Regions from separate parts of the Nonomuraea sp. NPDC049758 genome, predicted to be linked through region 3. Evidence: riboswitches for the same ligand, from Rfam matches in the RefSeq annotation. Region 3 holds a riboswitch; each other region holds the start of a gene.
The links. Region 3 has a riboswitch for thiamine pyrophosphate ahead of AB0J46_RS07955 (cytosine permease). Riboswitches for the same ligand answer to the same signal wherever they lie in the genome.
Positions count from the first base shown of each region.

Region 1 (4,613 bases), on a different contig from region 3:
TGGCCAGGTCCGCCGCGTGCGCCGCGATCTTGTACGTGATCACGCCGGTCTTGACGTCGTCGCGGTTGGGCAGGCCGAGGTGCTCCTTGGGGGTCACGTAGCAGAGCATGGCGGTGCCGTACCAGGCGATCATGGCGGCGCCGATGCCCGAGGTGATGTGGTCGTAGCCGGGGGCAATGTCGGTGACGAGCGGGCCGAGGGTGTAGAAGGGCACGTCGTCGCAGAGCTCGCGCTGCAGGTCGACGTTCTCCTTGATCTTGTGCATGGGCACGTGGCCGGGGCCCTCGATCATCACCTGCACGTCGTGCGCGTGCGCGATCTTGGTCAGCTCGCCCAGGGTGCGCAGCTCGACGAACTGGGCCTCGTCGTTGGCGTCCGCGATCGAGCCGGGGCGCAGCCCGTCGCCCAGCGAGAACGTCACGTCGTAGCGGGCCAGCAGGGCGCACATCTCGTCGAAGTGCTCGTACAGGAAGCTCTCGCGGTGGTGGGCCAGGCACCAGGCGGCCATGATCGAGCCCCCGCGCGAGACGATCCCGGTCTTGCGTCGCGCGGTCAGCGGGACGTGCGCCAGCCGCACGCCCGCGTGCACCGTCACGTAGTCGACACCCTGCTCGCACTGCTCGATCAGGGTGTCGCGGTAGACCTCCCACGACAGCGCCTCGGGCCGCCCGCCCACCTTCTCCAGCGCCTGGTAGATGGGCACGGTCCCGACCGGTACGGGCGAGCTGCGGATGATCTGCTCGCGGGTCTCGTGGATGTTCGGCCCGGTGGACAGGTCCATGACGGTGTCGGCGCCCCACCGGGTGGCCCACGTCATCTTCTCGACCTCCTCCCCGATCGAGGAGGTGACGGCGGAGTTGCCGATGTTGGCGTTGATCTTGACCAGGAAGTTCCGGCCGATCGCCATCGGCTCGGACTCCGGATGGTTGACGTTGGCGGGGATGACCGCCCGCCCGGCCGCGACCTCCTGCCGGACGAACTCGGGCGTCATCCCCTCCCGGACGGCCACGAACTCCATCTCCTTGGTCACCACGCCGCGCCGCGCGGCGCCGAGCTGGGTGACCGGCGACCCCCACGCCGAGCGGTCGGTACGCGACGGCCCCGAGGTGTCGTAGAGCCGCACCGACGTGCCGTTCGACAGCCTGACCTCGCGCATCGGCACCTGAAGGTCACCGATGTAGATCTTGGAAAAGCGCGCGTCGCTCATCGCGCAAACTCCCTTCGCCGGCATTATCCGGAGCAGGTTCTGGCGGTCGGCGGCTGACAGCCGTCCTCTCAGCCCGGTCCGCACCGGGCTCCCGCGTTGGTCATCGCGATCATAACCCCGCGCGTGGCAGGATCAAGGGGATGTCTGATCCCATTGCGCACACGACCGCCACCTACGACCGCATCGCGCGCCAGTTCGACGAGCAGTTCACCGAACCGCCGCCCTCGTTCGCGGCCTTCCGCGACCGGTTCGCCGCAGCCCTGCCGGCCGGAGCCACGGTCGCCGACCTGGGATGCGGCCCGGGGCGCGAGTCGGCCTGGTTCGCCGGACGCGGCCTGACCACCGTGGGCGTGGACCTGTCGATCGAGATGGCCAGGCTCGCCGCCGGGCACGGCGTGCCCACCGTTCTGGGCGATCTGCGACGCCCGCCGTTGTCGCCGGCGTCCCTGGACGGCGTCTGGTCGGCCGCGGCCCTCGTGCACGTGCCGTCCGAGCAGACCGAGCCCACGCTGCGCGCCTGGCACGCGGCGCTGCGCCCCGGCGGGGTGCTCGCGCTGACCACCGCCCTGGGCGACAGCGAGGGCTGGGAGCCGGTGCCGTACCGGACGGAGTACGAGCGCTGGTTCGTCCACCGCGACGCGGGCGACCTGCTCGCGGTGCTGGACGCGGCCGGGTTCGCGGTCGCCTGGCACGAGACGAACGTCACCCACCGCACGTGGTTCAGCGTGCTGGCGACAGCGCGCAGCTCTCCCCGGCCCTAGTCTCCAGGTCGAGCGCGCGGGCGCGCAGCCCGTCGAACGAGCCCGCGGGCCAGGCGGCCGGCAGCGCGGGCAGCAGCTCGATGACGCCGGCGTGGCTCTGGAGCAGCATCTCGGCCACCCCGGCGGTCGCGCCGAGGTTCCCGTCGATCTGGAACGGCGGATGGGTGTCCCACAGGTTGGGCAGCGTGCTGGCGCGCAGTTGCCCGCTCAGCATGCTCAGGGCACGGTCGCCGTCCTTGAGCCGGGCCCAGAAGTTGACCTTCCAGGCCATGCTCCAGCCCGTGCCGCCGTCGCCGCGGGCTTCGAGGGTGGTGCGCGCCGCGGCCAGGTGCTCGGGGGCGGTGAGCTGCGTCCCGGGGTGCAGGGCGTAGAGCTGGGAGACGTGCCGGTGCCGGTCGGACGGGTCGTCGAGGCCGGCCTTCCACTCCTGGAGCTGCCCCCAGGAGCCGACCCGCAGCCCCGGATCGAGCCGGTCGGCCGCCGCGCGCAGCCGTCCGGCGAACTCGACGTCCACGCCGAGCGTGCGCGCGGCCGCGGCCGTTGTCGGCGAGCACGCCCCGGACGCGCAGCCGTCCGGACTCGGCGGTCACTTCCTCCCCGCCGTCATGTGCGGTGCCGAAGCGTAACGTGAACCCCACCCGTCCCGGAGGCCCCGCCGACAGCCTCCCGACGATGACGTGCGCCGGGTACGAGGCGAAATATTCCCTGGTGAGGACCACGCCGTCGGCGTCCTCGTAGGTCACGGCGGCCACCGCCGTCTCCAGGTCGAGCATGCGCCGGTAGCCGCCGGAGAAGCCGCCGGTCACGTCGAGCAGCAGCTCGCCGAAGTTCTGGAACGCCCCGAAGCCGGGAATGTGCCCCACCATGCTGTAGGACGGGTTCCCCAGGATCGCGGCCACGTCCTCCGGCGCCATCGAACCCCGCTCGTCGATGACCCGCCGCACCGCGTCCAGAGCGCCGGGACGGTCCGCCGGCCAGTTGCCGGATCCACCGGGCTCCGCGCTGCCCGGACCGCCGGTCCACAACGATTTCTCGTTGAGCTGGACGCGCTCGGTCGCAAGCGTCCCGAACACGCAGGCGCCGAGCGCTCCGTTGCCGATCGGCAGGACGTGTCCTTCCCAACTGGGGGCGGGCTCGTCGTACCGGAGCGTCAGCATGGCGATCAGCCTCAGGTTTGGCGATCGCCCCTGGCGGTACGGACTCCCTCAGGGGAACTATGATGAAGATCGCCGCTGTGGCCGCGATCGTGGCTCTCGCCACGATCGGACCGGCTGCCGCCTCTGGGGACGGCATCGAGCAGCAGGAAGTGAGCAAGCAGCAATACCGGACGCTGACCGCCCAGTGCCGCTACGCCGACACACAGGCCCTGCGCCAGAAATGCAGGCAGGCGGTCAAGGACAACTACCGTATCGGCCGGCGCAACCGTTCACTCGACTGCCGGACGTACTCCGGCGTGACGGTCTGCGGCGAACTGCTCCTCAGCAAGACCGAGCGCGCGTGCATCGACGAGTCCACCAGACAGGGCTTGGCCTATCGCCGCGCCGAAGTGGAATGTTACGTGGCCTGACCATGATCGTCGCAGGTGTCGACGGCTCGCCGACCGGACTGCTGTCCGTCGACTGGGCCGCCAAGGAGGCAGTGCTGCGCGGGGTGTCGCTGACCGTGGCCCACGTGGTGCCCGACTGGGTCTGCCGCCCGATCTCCGGCCGGTACGCGGAGGTGGGCAAGTGGATGCGCGACGGCGCCAAGGAGGTGCTCGCGGCCGCCGAACGGCGGGCCCGCGAACTGGGGGCCGAGGTGACCACGGAACTCGTGCCCGGCGATCCCCGCGCCGCGCTGATCAAGACCGCCGAGCAGGCCGACCTGCTCGTCGTCGGCAGTCGTGGCCTGGGCGGCGTACGCGGGCTGCTGCTCGGCTCGGTCGCCCATGGGGTGGCCGCGCATGCCCGGACTGACGTCGTCCTGGTCCGCGATCCGCCCGCCGTTCCGCGCGGTGAGCTGGTGGTCGGCGTCGACCGTTCCGAGGGCAGCCTCCGCGCGCTGAAGTTCGCCTTCGCCGAGGCCGAGCTGCGCGGGGCCCGGCTGCGCGCGGTGGAGGCGTTCGCCTGGCCGCGTCCCTCGGGCTTCGGGCCCGCCGATCCGGAGGCCGAACGCGAGACCCGCGAGGCCCTGCGGACCTTCCTCGCCATACCCCGGCAATGCCATCCCGGCGTGGAGGTGATCGAGGACGTCGTGCACGGCCATCCCGTCGAGGTGCTGCGCGAGGTGGCGGCCGGGGCCGACCTGCTGGTCGTCGGCAGCCGGGGCCACGGCACGCTGAAGGGCATGCTCATCGGCTCGGTCAGCCAGGCCATGCTGCACCACGCGCCCGGGCCGCTCGCGATCGTGAAAGCCACCTCCGCCTAGGCGACGTTCCCGCAGGCCACCGCCTTCGCCGCCCCCTCCTGCCTCCGGCCGCCCTGCCCCGGACGCCCGCCGGTGGCTAACCGGCGGCCGGCGCCGCCGCCGCCACTATGCCGGCCACCCGGGGCGCGGCCAGCCGTACGTAGTCGTCGGTGGCGAGCGCCAGGGAGCGGTCGAGGCGCGCGGCGTTGAAGTAGATCTCCGGCAGTTCCAGCAGCGAAGGATCGACCACCAGCTCAAGG
Region 1 covers NZ_JBFAMZ010000001.1:457,955-462,567, forward strand. Annotated here, with positions in the region: gene thiC (phosphomethylpyrimidine synthase ThiC) at 1-1,207, opposite strand, end outside; TPP riboswitch at 1,200-1,312, opposite strand; gene AB0J46_RS02165 (class I SAM-dependent methyltransferase) at 1,348-1,968, shown strand; gene AB0J46_RS02170 (glycoside hydrolase family 95-like protein) at 1,928-2,482, opposite strand; partial or broken gene AB0J46_RS02175 (glycoside hydrolase N-terminal domain-containing protein) at 2,559-3,125, opposite strand; gene AB0J46_RS02180 (hypothetical protein) at 3,185-3,535, shown strand; gene AB0J46_RS02185 (universal stress protein) at 3,538-4,374, shown strand; gene AB0J46_RS02190 (YbaK/prolyl-tRNA synthetase associated domain-containing protein) at 4,451-4,613, opposite strand, start outside.
Region 1: linked by a shared signal. The riboswitch ahead of thiC (phosphomethylpyrimidine synthase ThiC) and the one ahead of AB0J46_RS07955 (cytosine permease) in region 3 are both predicted to bind thiamine pyrophosphate.

Region 2 (4,613 bases), on a different contig from region 3:
AGGGGTGCCCGGACGCAGCCCGGCGACCACGTCGGCGACCTCCAGCTCGGTGACGCCCGGCACCAGCTCCCTGGCGTCGCGCAGCAGCTCGTAGAGCCCGCCCGCGGTCACCCGGGTGTCGAACCCCAGCTCCTCCTGGGTCGCCCCGAGCACCAGCTCGCCGTCGCCCCTGGGGACGAGGTAGACGGGCGCGCCGTGCACCATCCCGCGTACGCACCGGCCGAGCAGCGGCTGCGGCGAGCGCAACCGCATGATCTGCCCCTTGACCGGCCGGACGGGCACGTCGGCCAGCTGCCCGCTCCACGCCCCGGCGGCCAGCACCACCCGCTCGGCCGCGATCTCCCGCACCGCCGGCTCAGGCTGACCGGGTACGGGCTCAAGCCGCACCCCCGTCACAGCACCTGTCGCAGCTCCCGCCACAGGTCCTGCCACACCGCCTGTCCCAGCGCTTGCTGCACCGCTTGTCCCAGCGCCGATCCCAGCGCTGGGCCCCGAGCCGGTCCCAGCACCGGTCGCGGCGCCTGGAGCGGCGGCGCCGTCGCGCAGCAGGCCGGTCACCCGCGCCCGCACCACGGGCACGCCCAGCCGGTCGAGCGCGGCCAGCAGCGCCGCCGTGACCCGGCGCGGATCGACCCAGGCGTCACCGGGGGCCAGCAGCCCGCCGCGCACCGAAGGGGCCAGCATGGGCTCCAGACGGCGGCACTCGCGCCCGGTCAGCCGCTCGACCCGCAGCCCCAGCTTGTCCATGAACGCCGCCAGGTCGTCGAGCGCCGCGAGGTCGTCGGCCCCGAAGGCGACGTCGAGCGTGCCGTCGGCGCGCAGGTCGAGCGCACGACCAGCGGCCCCCTCCGGCCCGATCACCCCGAACGCGCCCCCGAACGCCTCACCGGCCCTCGCCCCGGCCACGCCACCGGGACCGCCACCGGGACCGCCATTGGGACCGCCGCTCAGGCCCGCGCCGAGACCTGGCCCGAGGCCCGCACCGAGGCCCGCGTCGGCGGCCAGTTCGGCGGCGAAGGACGGCCATCGGCTCAGCGAGGCGGCCCCCAGCCGCAGCAGCGGCTCCTCGGTGTAGGCGACCTCGCTGACGGGCGCCAGCATCCCGGCCGCCGCGTAGGACGCGCCGCGCCCCGGGGCCGGATCGACCACCGTGACGGGCAGCCCCTCGCGGGCCAGCCGCCAGGCGATCGACAACCCGACGACCCCGCCGCCCACGATCACATTCATCCGCGCTCCCTTCGCCGGCATGATCCGGATCAGGTGTCTTGCGGTCGAAGGCCCGTTCAAGCCTTCCTCTCAGCCCGGTGACGGCCGGACTCCCGCGCGTCTTGCGCCTCCAGCCTACGGCCTCGGCGCGACGTGCCGGCACCGCCCCCGTTATGGTCATGAACGTGAACCATGTCGTAGTGGTGGGAGCGGGCCTGGCCGGGCTGCGCAGCGCGGAGGCGCTGCGCGGGCGCGGCTTCACCGGACGGATCACGCTGATCGGCCAGGAGCGCCATCGGCCCTACGACCGTCCGCCGTTGTCCAAGGCCGTGCTGTCCGGCGCGGCCGACTCGAGCTTCCTGGAGGCCGACCTCGACGCGCTGGAGGTCGACTTCTGGCCCGGCGTCACGGCCAAGGCCCTGCGCGAGGGCGTCGTGGAGACGACCGAGGGCGAGCTCGGCTACGACGGCCTCGTGATCGCCACCGGCACCGAGCCGATCACCGTGCCCGGCGACGGCCACCAGCACGTCCTGCGCACCCTCGACGACGCCCACGAGCTGCGCGCCGGGCTCGTGGCCGGGGCCCACGTGGCGATCATCGGCGCCGGCTGGATCGGCGCCGAGGTCGCCACCGCCGCCCGCAAGGCCGGCTGCTCGGTGACCGTGATCGAGGCCGGCCCCACCCCACTGGCCAACGCCGTGGGCCCGGAGATCGGCGCCCGCACGCGACACTGGTACGACGGCATCGACCTGCGCCTGAACACCATGGTCGACGAGGTGGACGAGGGCGGCGTGCGGCTGGTGGGCGGCGAGTTCGTCCAGGCGCACGTGGTCGTCACGGGCATCGGGGTGCGCCCGGCCGTCGAGTGGCTGGCCGGCTCCGACATCGACCTGCACAACGGCGTCGTCACCGACGAGCACCTGCGCACGTCCATGCCGAACGTGGTCGCCGCGGGCGACTGCGCGGCCTGGTGGTCGCGCCGCTACGGCGTCCGGCTGCGCGTCGAGCACTGGGACACCGCGCTCGGCTCGCCCGAGGTCGCCGCCGCGACCCTGCTGGGGGAGGAGGCCGTCTACGACCCGGCCCCCTACTTCTGGTCCGAGCAGTTCGGCCACATGGTCCAGTACATCGGCCACCACCCCTCCGGCGACCGGCTGCTCTACCGGGGCGAGCCCGAGGGCAAGTGGTCGGCCGTCTGGCTGACGTCCGGCGACACCCTCGCCGCCGTGCTCGCCGTCGACCGGCCCCGGGACTACGTGCAGGGCCGTAGGATCATCGAAGGCGGGCATCGCCTCGACACAGAACGCCTGGTAGATCCAGAGGTCCCCCTACGGGATTGTGTTGTTTGAGCAAGGACGGCATGTGGTAGTTGTGGTTTCGTGACGCTTTCTGTTGCACAGATCGACCGGGAGACCGACCAGCTCGTCGACGAGTGGCTCACTCTCCCCGAAGTGGCCTCACGCCTCGACCTCTCGATCGGGCGGGCCAAGCAACTCCTCAAGGACCACAAGCTGCTCGGCGTGCGCCGTGGCGGCGGCGGGCCACAGGTTCCCGCGGTGTTCCTCGACGGGAAGGACGTGATGAAGGGCCTGCCCGGCACACTGACCGTGTTGCAGGACGCCGGCTACGACGACATCGAGTCGCTGCGCTGGCTCTTCACCCCAGACGAGTCCCTGCCGGGGTCGCCCATCGAGGCGATCAAGGCCGGCCGTCACACGGAGGTCAAGCGGCGTGCCCAGGCCCTCGCTTTCTGAGGCCCGCCTCTATCTCTGCACCGACGGCCGCCGCGACCGCGGCGACCTGGCAGAGTTCCTCGACTCGGTGCTGGCCGGCGGCGTGGACATCATCCAGCTGCGGGAGAAGGGCCTGGAGGCACGCGAAGAACTCGCGCTCCTGGAAGTCTTCCGCGACGCCTGCGACCGGCACGGCAAGCTGCTGGCCGTCAACGACCGGGCGGACATCGCCTTCGCCGCCCGGCCCGACGTGCTCCACCTGGGGCAGGACGACCTTCCCGTGACGGTCGCGCGAGAGATGCTCGGCGACGACATCGTCATCGGCCGGTCCACCCACTCCGTCGCCGAGGCGTCCGCCGCGGCCGTGGAGGAGGGCGTCGACTACTTCTGCTGCGGCCCGATCTGGCCCACGCCGACCAAGCCGGGCCGCCACGCGCCCGGCCCGGCGCTGCTTCGGCACGCGGCCTCACTGGGACCGGTCCCGGGGTCGGCCGCGCCGCGGCCGTGGTTCGGGATCGGCGGCATCGACCTCACCAACCTCGACGAGGTCATGTCGTACGGCGTGAGCCGCGTGGTGGTCGTGCGCGCGATCACCGACGCGGAGGACCCGGGAGCGGCGGCGGCCGAGTTCGCCAAACGCCTGACCCCCTGACACTGACCCCCTGACACGATCGGGCGCCCGTCCACGACGGGCGCCCGCAATCCACGGCGAGGCCGCCTGCCGACGCGGGCCGCTCAGGCCGGCCACCGGTACCAGGGGCCCCGGGGTCAGGTCCTGCGGGACGTCGCGGCGATGGCCAGCTCGGTCAGCGCCGTGCGCGACCCGGCGGTGACCGGCGCCTCGTCGAGCGCGGCCAGCGCGTCGGTGAGATAGCCGGCGATCAGGTCCTCGCACTCCCGCAGCGCGCCGCTGTCCGTGATGATCTCGCGCAGGACGCTCACCCCGACCTCGTCGAGCCCGGGGTCGCCGAGCAGCCTGCGCACCGTCGCGGCCGCCTCCGGAGCCGCCCCGGCCAGGGTGCGGGCCACCAGCATCGTGCGCTTGCCCTCCCGCAGGTCGTCGCCGGCCGGCTTGCCGGTCTGGGCCGGGTCGCCGAAGACGCCGAGGATGTCGTCCCTGAGCTGGAAGGCGATGCCGACGCGGCGGCCGTAGCCGGTGCACAGCTCGTCCATCCACGGCTCCAGCGCGCCGGCCGCGAGCACCAGGCCGAGCCTGAGCGGCTGCTCCACCGAGTACTTGCCGCTCTTGAACAGCGCCACCCGCAGCGCCGACTCGAAGGTGTTCTCGCCGTGGGCCTGCTCCAGCAGGTCGAGGTACTGGCCGCACATCAGCTCGGTGCGCATGTGATCGTGGACGGGCTGGGCGGCGGCCAGCGACGCCGGCGGCAGGCCGCTGGTGCGCCACATCTCGCCCGACCACACCAGCAGCAGGTTGCCCAGCAGGATGGCGGCCCCCTCGCCGAACTGCTCGGCCGAGCCGTGCCAGCCCTCCTTCTCGTGCAGGGACTGGAAACGGCGGTGGGCGGCCGGCATGCCCCTGCGCAGGTCGCTCTTGTCCATCACGTCGTCGTGCACGAGCGCGCTGGCCTGCAACAGCTCCAGCGACGCGGCGGCGGTGAAGATCTCGGGCACGTCGGTGCCGCCCGCGCCGCGCCAGCCCCAGTAGCAGAACGC
Region 2 covers NZ_JBFAMZ010000005.1:291,325-295,937, reverse strand. Annotated here, with positions in the region: gene AB0J46_RS15655 (FAD-dependent oxidoreductase) at 1-1,227, opposite strand, end outside; TPP riboswitch at 1,217-1,333, opposite strand; gene AB0J46_RS15650 (FAD-dependent oxidoreductase) at 1,386-2,555, shown strand; gene AB0J46_RS15645 (Rv2175c family DNA-binding protein) at 2,586-2,960, shown strand; gene thiE (thiamine phosphate synthase) at 2,938-3,591, shown strand; gene AB0J46_RS15635 (polyprenyl synthetase family protein) at 3,708-4,613, opposite strand, start outside.
Region 2: linked by a shared signal. The riboswitch ahead of AB0J46_RS15655 (FAD-dependent oxidoreductase) and the one ahead of AB0J46_RS07955 (cytosine permease) in region 3 are both predicted to bind thiamine pyrophosphate.

Region 3 (4,613 bases):
CCTCCAGCTCCTTGGCCTGGGTGACGTCGCGGAAGTCGATGACGATCTCGCCGGTCTCCTCGATGCGCGCGCTCACCACGTCCAGCCAGCGCCCGTTCTCCATCTGGAACGTGAGCTTCTCGCCGGGGCTGGGCAGCGGGAACGGCGGCGGGCCGCCGATCACCGCGTCGGCCGGGAAGGCGGTCAGCTCGGCCGCGGCGGGGTTCCAGCGCACGACCCGGCCGGCGTCGTCCAGCACGGCGATGCCGTCGGCGCTGGCGTCGAACACGGCCCGCTCGTGCGCCCGCTGCCGCACCGCCTCCTGGTAGGCCACCGCGTTGCCGACCGCGATGCCGGCGTGCCCGGCCAGCAGTTCGAGCAGCTCCAGCTCCAGGTGGCCGGGGGCGGGCCCGGCGAACAGCGCGTAAAGGGCCCCGTAGGGGCGGCCGCCGACCGCGGCCAGGCCGAGCGCGATCGTGTGCAGCCCGTTGAGCCTGGCCCACACCAGGTCGCCGAGCCCCTGGGACTCCAGCATGACGGTCTTGCCCGTCCGTAAGAGCTTGTCCACCAGGCTCGTCCGCAGGCCGGTGGTGGTGCCCCTGAGCGTCTCCGGCAGCCGGTACGTGCTGACCAGCCGCAGCCGCTCGCCCTCGATCAGCACGAACCCGCCCGCGTCCGCGCCCGTCAGCTCGGTGAGGCTGGCCGAGATGCGGTCGAGCACGGCCGGCAGCTCCCGCTCGGAGTTGATGTCGCCGACCACGTCGGTGAGCCGGCGCACCAGCCTGGCCCGGCGTTCCATGCGCAGCCCGGCGACCTCGTCGGCCCGCGCGGGATGGTGGGCCAGGACGTAGCCGACCACGGAGTTGCCCATGCGCAGGGCGTTGATGTCCACCCGCAGGTCGAGCGGCCTGCCGTCCTTGTGGACGCGCTTGGTGCGCAGCGACACCTGGCCCCCGGTGCGGACGCGCTCCAGCACCGCGTTGTGCTCGGCGGCCAGCTCGTCGGGGACGATCGGCGCCCGGCGACCCAGCATCTCGGCCGCCGTCCAGCCGAACAAGTGCTCGGCCGCCGCGTTCCAGACCAGCACGCTCTGGTCGCGGTCGAGCGCCACCACGGCGTTGGGGGACCCGGCGAGCACGGCGCGAGCGATCTCCTCGTCACTGCCGACCCATGCGTATCCCACACCTCCATAGTGCACGTGGCGTGGTGGGTCTGACGGGCGATCCGTCCGATACGCTGCGCTCACGAAGATTCCGGTGGCTGAAACGGGTGAGAGGCATGTCGAGCAGCGACCTCGATGCCCTGCTGAGAGTGACCTCCAGCACCTACAAGGGAGAGGGGCCCCCGGGCATCGCGTTCGGCACCTACGACGGCGCGGTGGGCAGGCTGGTGCTCGCGGTGACCGGCAAGGGCATCGCGGCCTGCAGTTTCGAGGCCGAGAACACCGTGTTCGAGCGGGTGGCCAAGGAGGTCGGCACGTTCATCGGGCCCGACGCCCGCCGCCTCGACCCGGTGCGCCGGGAGCTCGACGCGTACTTCTCCGGCCGGCTGCGCACCTTCGCCACGCCGGTCGACCTCGCGCTGGCCACGCCGTTCGCCCGTACCGTGCTGCAGAAGACCATGGCGGTGCCGTACGGCACGACCACGACGTACGAGGAGATCGGCGCGAGCATCGGACGGCCGCGCGCCCTTCGCGCGGTCGGCAACGCGATCGGCGCCAACCCGGTGTGCGTGATCGTGCCCTGCCATCGGGTGGTCCGTGAGGACGGCGAGCTCGGCGACTACGCCGGAGGCGTGGCCGCCAAGCAGCACCTGCTCAACGTCGAACGCCGGGTCTCAGCGGGCCGCTGAGCGGCGCCGGCCGAGCACGCCGATGAGCAGCGTCACCAGGGCCGCGACCAGCGCGCCGCCGAGCGCGCCGTTCATCCACGGCTCCCGCGTGAAGCCGACGGCGTCGCGGGCGGACGCCCAGAAGTCGTCCCAGCCGGCGACCGTGGGCGTCGAGGTGGTGAACCAGTAGGCGGCGAAGCCCAGCGCCCACGGCAGCAGCATCAGCCAGCGCGAGGGCGCGTCCTCGGCGGTGTTCCAGCGGGCGGCGCCGCCGAGCACGAAGTAGTCGACGGCCAGCACCGCGAACATCGGCACGAACACCGCGCCGATCACCCCGAGGAACGCGCCGTAGGAGGTGACGTCCACGACCAGGGCGATCGCGGTGGTGAGCACGCCGATCGCGGTCGAGACGACCCGCCGGTCCACCTTCGGCATCAGGTTCTGCAGCGAGACGGTGGTGGAGTAGACGTTGGCGAAGGACTGGTCGGTCTCGCGCAGCACCAGGATGCCGAAGAACAGCGCGCCCAGCGGCGCCGCGACGAACGGCTGGAACACGACCATGCCGTCGGCCTGGACCGCCTGGGCGCCCGCGATGGCCACCGCGTACACGCCGAGGGCCAGGCAGGCCACCTGGGCGACGGTGTAGCCGCCGACGACGCCGGTGAAGGCGGCCCGGCTGGAACGCGAGTGCCTGGCGAAGTCGGCGGCCATCGGCACCCACGACACCGACAGGGCGATGACGTAGTCGACGGCCGGGGCGAAGGCCGTCCACGACCCGCCCGTGTACGTCGGCGCCTCGCCCAGGAACGACACGGTGAACCAGATCAGCGACACGATCACGCCGGCGGTCACGTACCGGCGCAGCAGCCTGATCGATCCGAGCGGCCAGACGGCGAGCGCGGTGGTCAGCACCCCCGCCACCACCACCCACACCTGGTACGGGACGCTCCCGAAGATCGCGTTCGCGGCCTTGGCGATCACCCAGAGCTCGAAGGCCCCCCAGCCGAGCATCTGCACGATGTTCAGCACGGACGGGACGTACGACATCTTCGCCCCGAACAGCCCGCGCAGCAGCACCATCGCCGGCCGCCCGGTCTGCGTGCCGGGGATGGCCGACAGGCCGACCATGGCCGTGCCGATGAGGCTGCCGACCACGGCGGCCGTGAGCGCGGCCACGAGGCTGAGCGGCGCGTTGGTCAGAGGATCGATCAGGACGAGCGCGCCGGAGAAGCCGAGGAGGCTGACACCGAGGTTGGCCCAGAGCGCGCCCTGGTCGAGGACGCCGAGGGTCTTGGGGGGCGCGCCGTCAAGGGTCAGCGGAACTTCGTCGACGACATGCGTCATCGCACACTCCCTACGCCGGCATTACCCGGACAGGTTCAGGCGGTCGGCAGCGGCTGTGTTGCTGCCCTCTCAGCCCGGCACCCCGAGCTCCCGCGACTATGCAGTTGGCGCCCTCATCATGCCTCAATGGCGGCGGAACCGCCACAGTGGGGCATTCAGGCCACGAAAGGATCCTGCCCGGTCTCGCTGACCATGGGACGGCGGGCGAACTCCCACGACTGCATGCCGCCGCCCACGTTGACGGCGTCGCGCCCGAGCTGGTTGAGCCACGCCGTGACCTGCATCGACCGGCCGCCGACCCGGCACACCACGTAGACGGTGCGGTCGGCGGGCACCTCCTCGACCCGGCCCTGGATCTGCGACATGGGGATGTGCACGGCCTCGGGGGCGTGGCCGGCCAGCCACTCGTCCTGCTCGCGGACGTCGAGCAGGTAGGCGTCGTCGGGAACGGCGGTCACGTCGATCTCTGGAACGGTCATGCCTCCATCATCCCGCGCCCGGGACCCTACTTGAGCAGGCGCGACATCCGCCGGTCGGCCAGCGGTTTGCCGCCCGTCTGGCAGGTCGGGCAGTACTGGAGCGCGGAGTCGGCGAAGGACACCTCGCGGATCGTGTCGCCGCACACGTCGCACGGCTGGCCGGCCCGGTTGTGCACGCGCAGCCCGGACTTCTTCTCCGCCTTGAGGTCCTTGGCGGCCAGCCCGTGCGCCCGTTCGACGGCGTCGCGCAACGTCGTCACGATGGCCTCGTGCAGGTCGGCGATCTGCGCGTCGGTCAGCGTCGCGGCGATCTTGAACGGCGACATCTTCGCCGCGTGCAGCACCTCGTCGGAGTAGGCGTTGCCGATGCCCGCGATCACCTTCTGGTCGCGCAGCAGCCCCTTGATCTGGGTGCGGTTGCCGCCCACGATGCGCTTGAGCGCCTCGACGGTGAAGGCGTCGTCGAGCGGGTCGGGGCCCAGGGCGGCGACGCCCGGCACGTCCTCCGGCTTGTCGGTGACGTAGACGGCGAGCCGTTTCTGCGTGCCGGCCTCGGTCAGCTCGAAGCCGGGGGCCAGGCCGTCGTCGTCCGGGGCCAGCCGTACGCGTACGGCCAGCGGCCCCTTGCCCGGCCGCACCGGCCGCGCGCCGGTCAGGTCGTCGCGCCAGCGCAGCCAGCCGGCGCGGGCCAGATGGATGATCAGGTGCAGGCCGTCGCAGTCGAGGTCGAGGAACTTGCCGTGCCTCGACACGTTCGTGACGGTGAGCCCGCCGAGCGCGGTGACCGGCGGGTCGAACGTCTTGAGCGCCTGGAAGCCGACGACGTCGACGCCGGCGATCGAACGGCCGACCGCCCGCTCGCGCAGGAAGTTGGTGAGCGACTCCACCTCGGGAAGTTCCGGCATGCCCCCAGGGTATGGCGCGCGCCGGGCCGGCACGCGACTACGGCACGTCCCAGAAGGCGAGCTCGTGTGCCATGCC
Region 3 covers NZ_JBFAMZ010000002.1:707,349-711,961, forward strand. Annotated here, with positions in the region: gene AB0J46_RS07945 (PAS domain-containing sensor histidine kinase) at 1-1,162, opposite strand, end outside; gene AB0J46_RS07950 (methylated-DNA--[protein]-cysteine S-methyltransferase) at 1,258-1,830, shown strand; gene AB0J46_RS07955 (cytosine permease) at 1,816-3,153, opposite strand; TPP riboswitch at 3,144-3,257, opposite strand; gene AB0J46_RS07960 (rhodanese-like domain-containing protein) at 3,309-3,632, opposite strand; gene AB0J46_RS07965 (DNA-formamidopyrimidine glycosylase family protein) at 3,659-4,537, opposite strand; gene AB0J46_RS07970 (TenA family protein) at 4,575-4,613, opposite strand, start outside.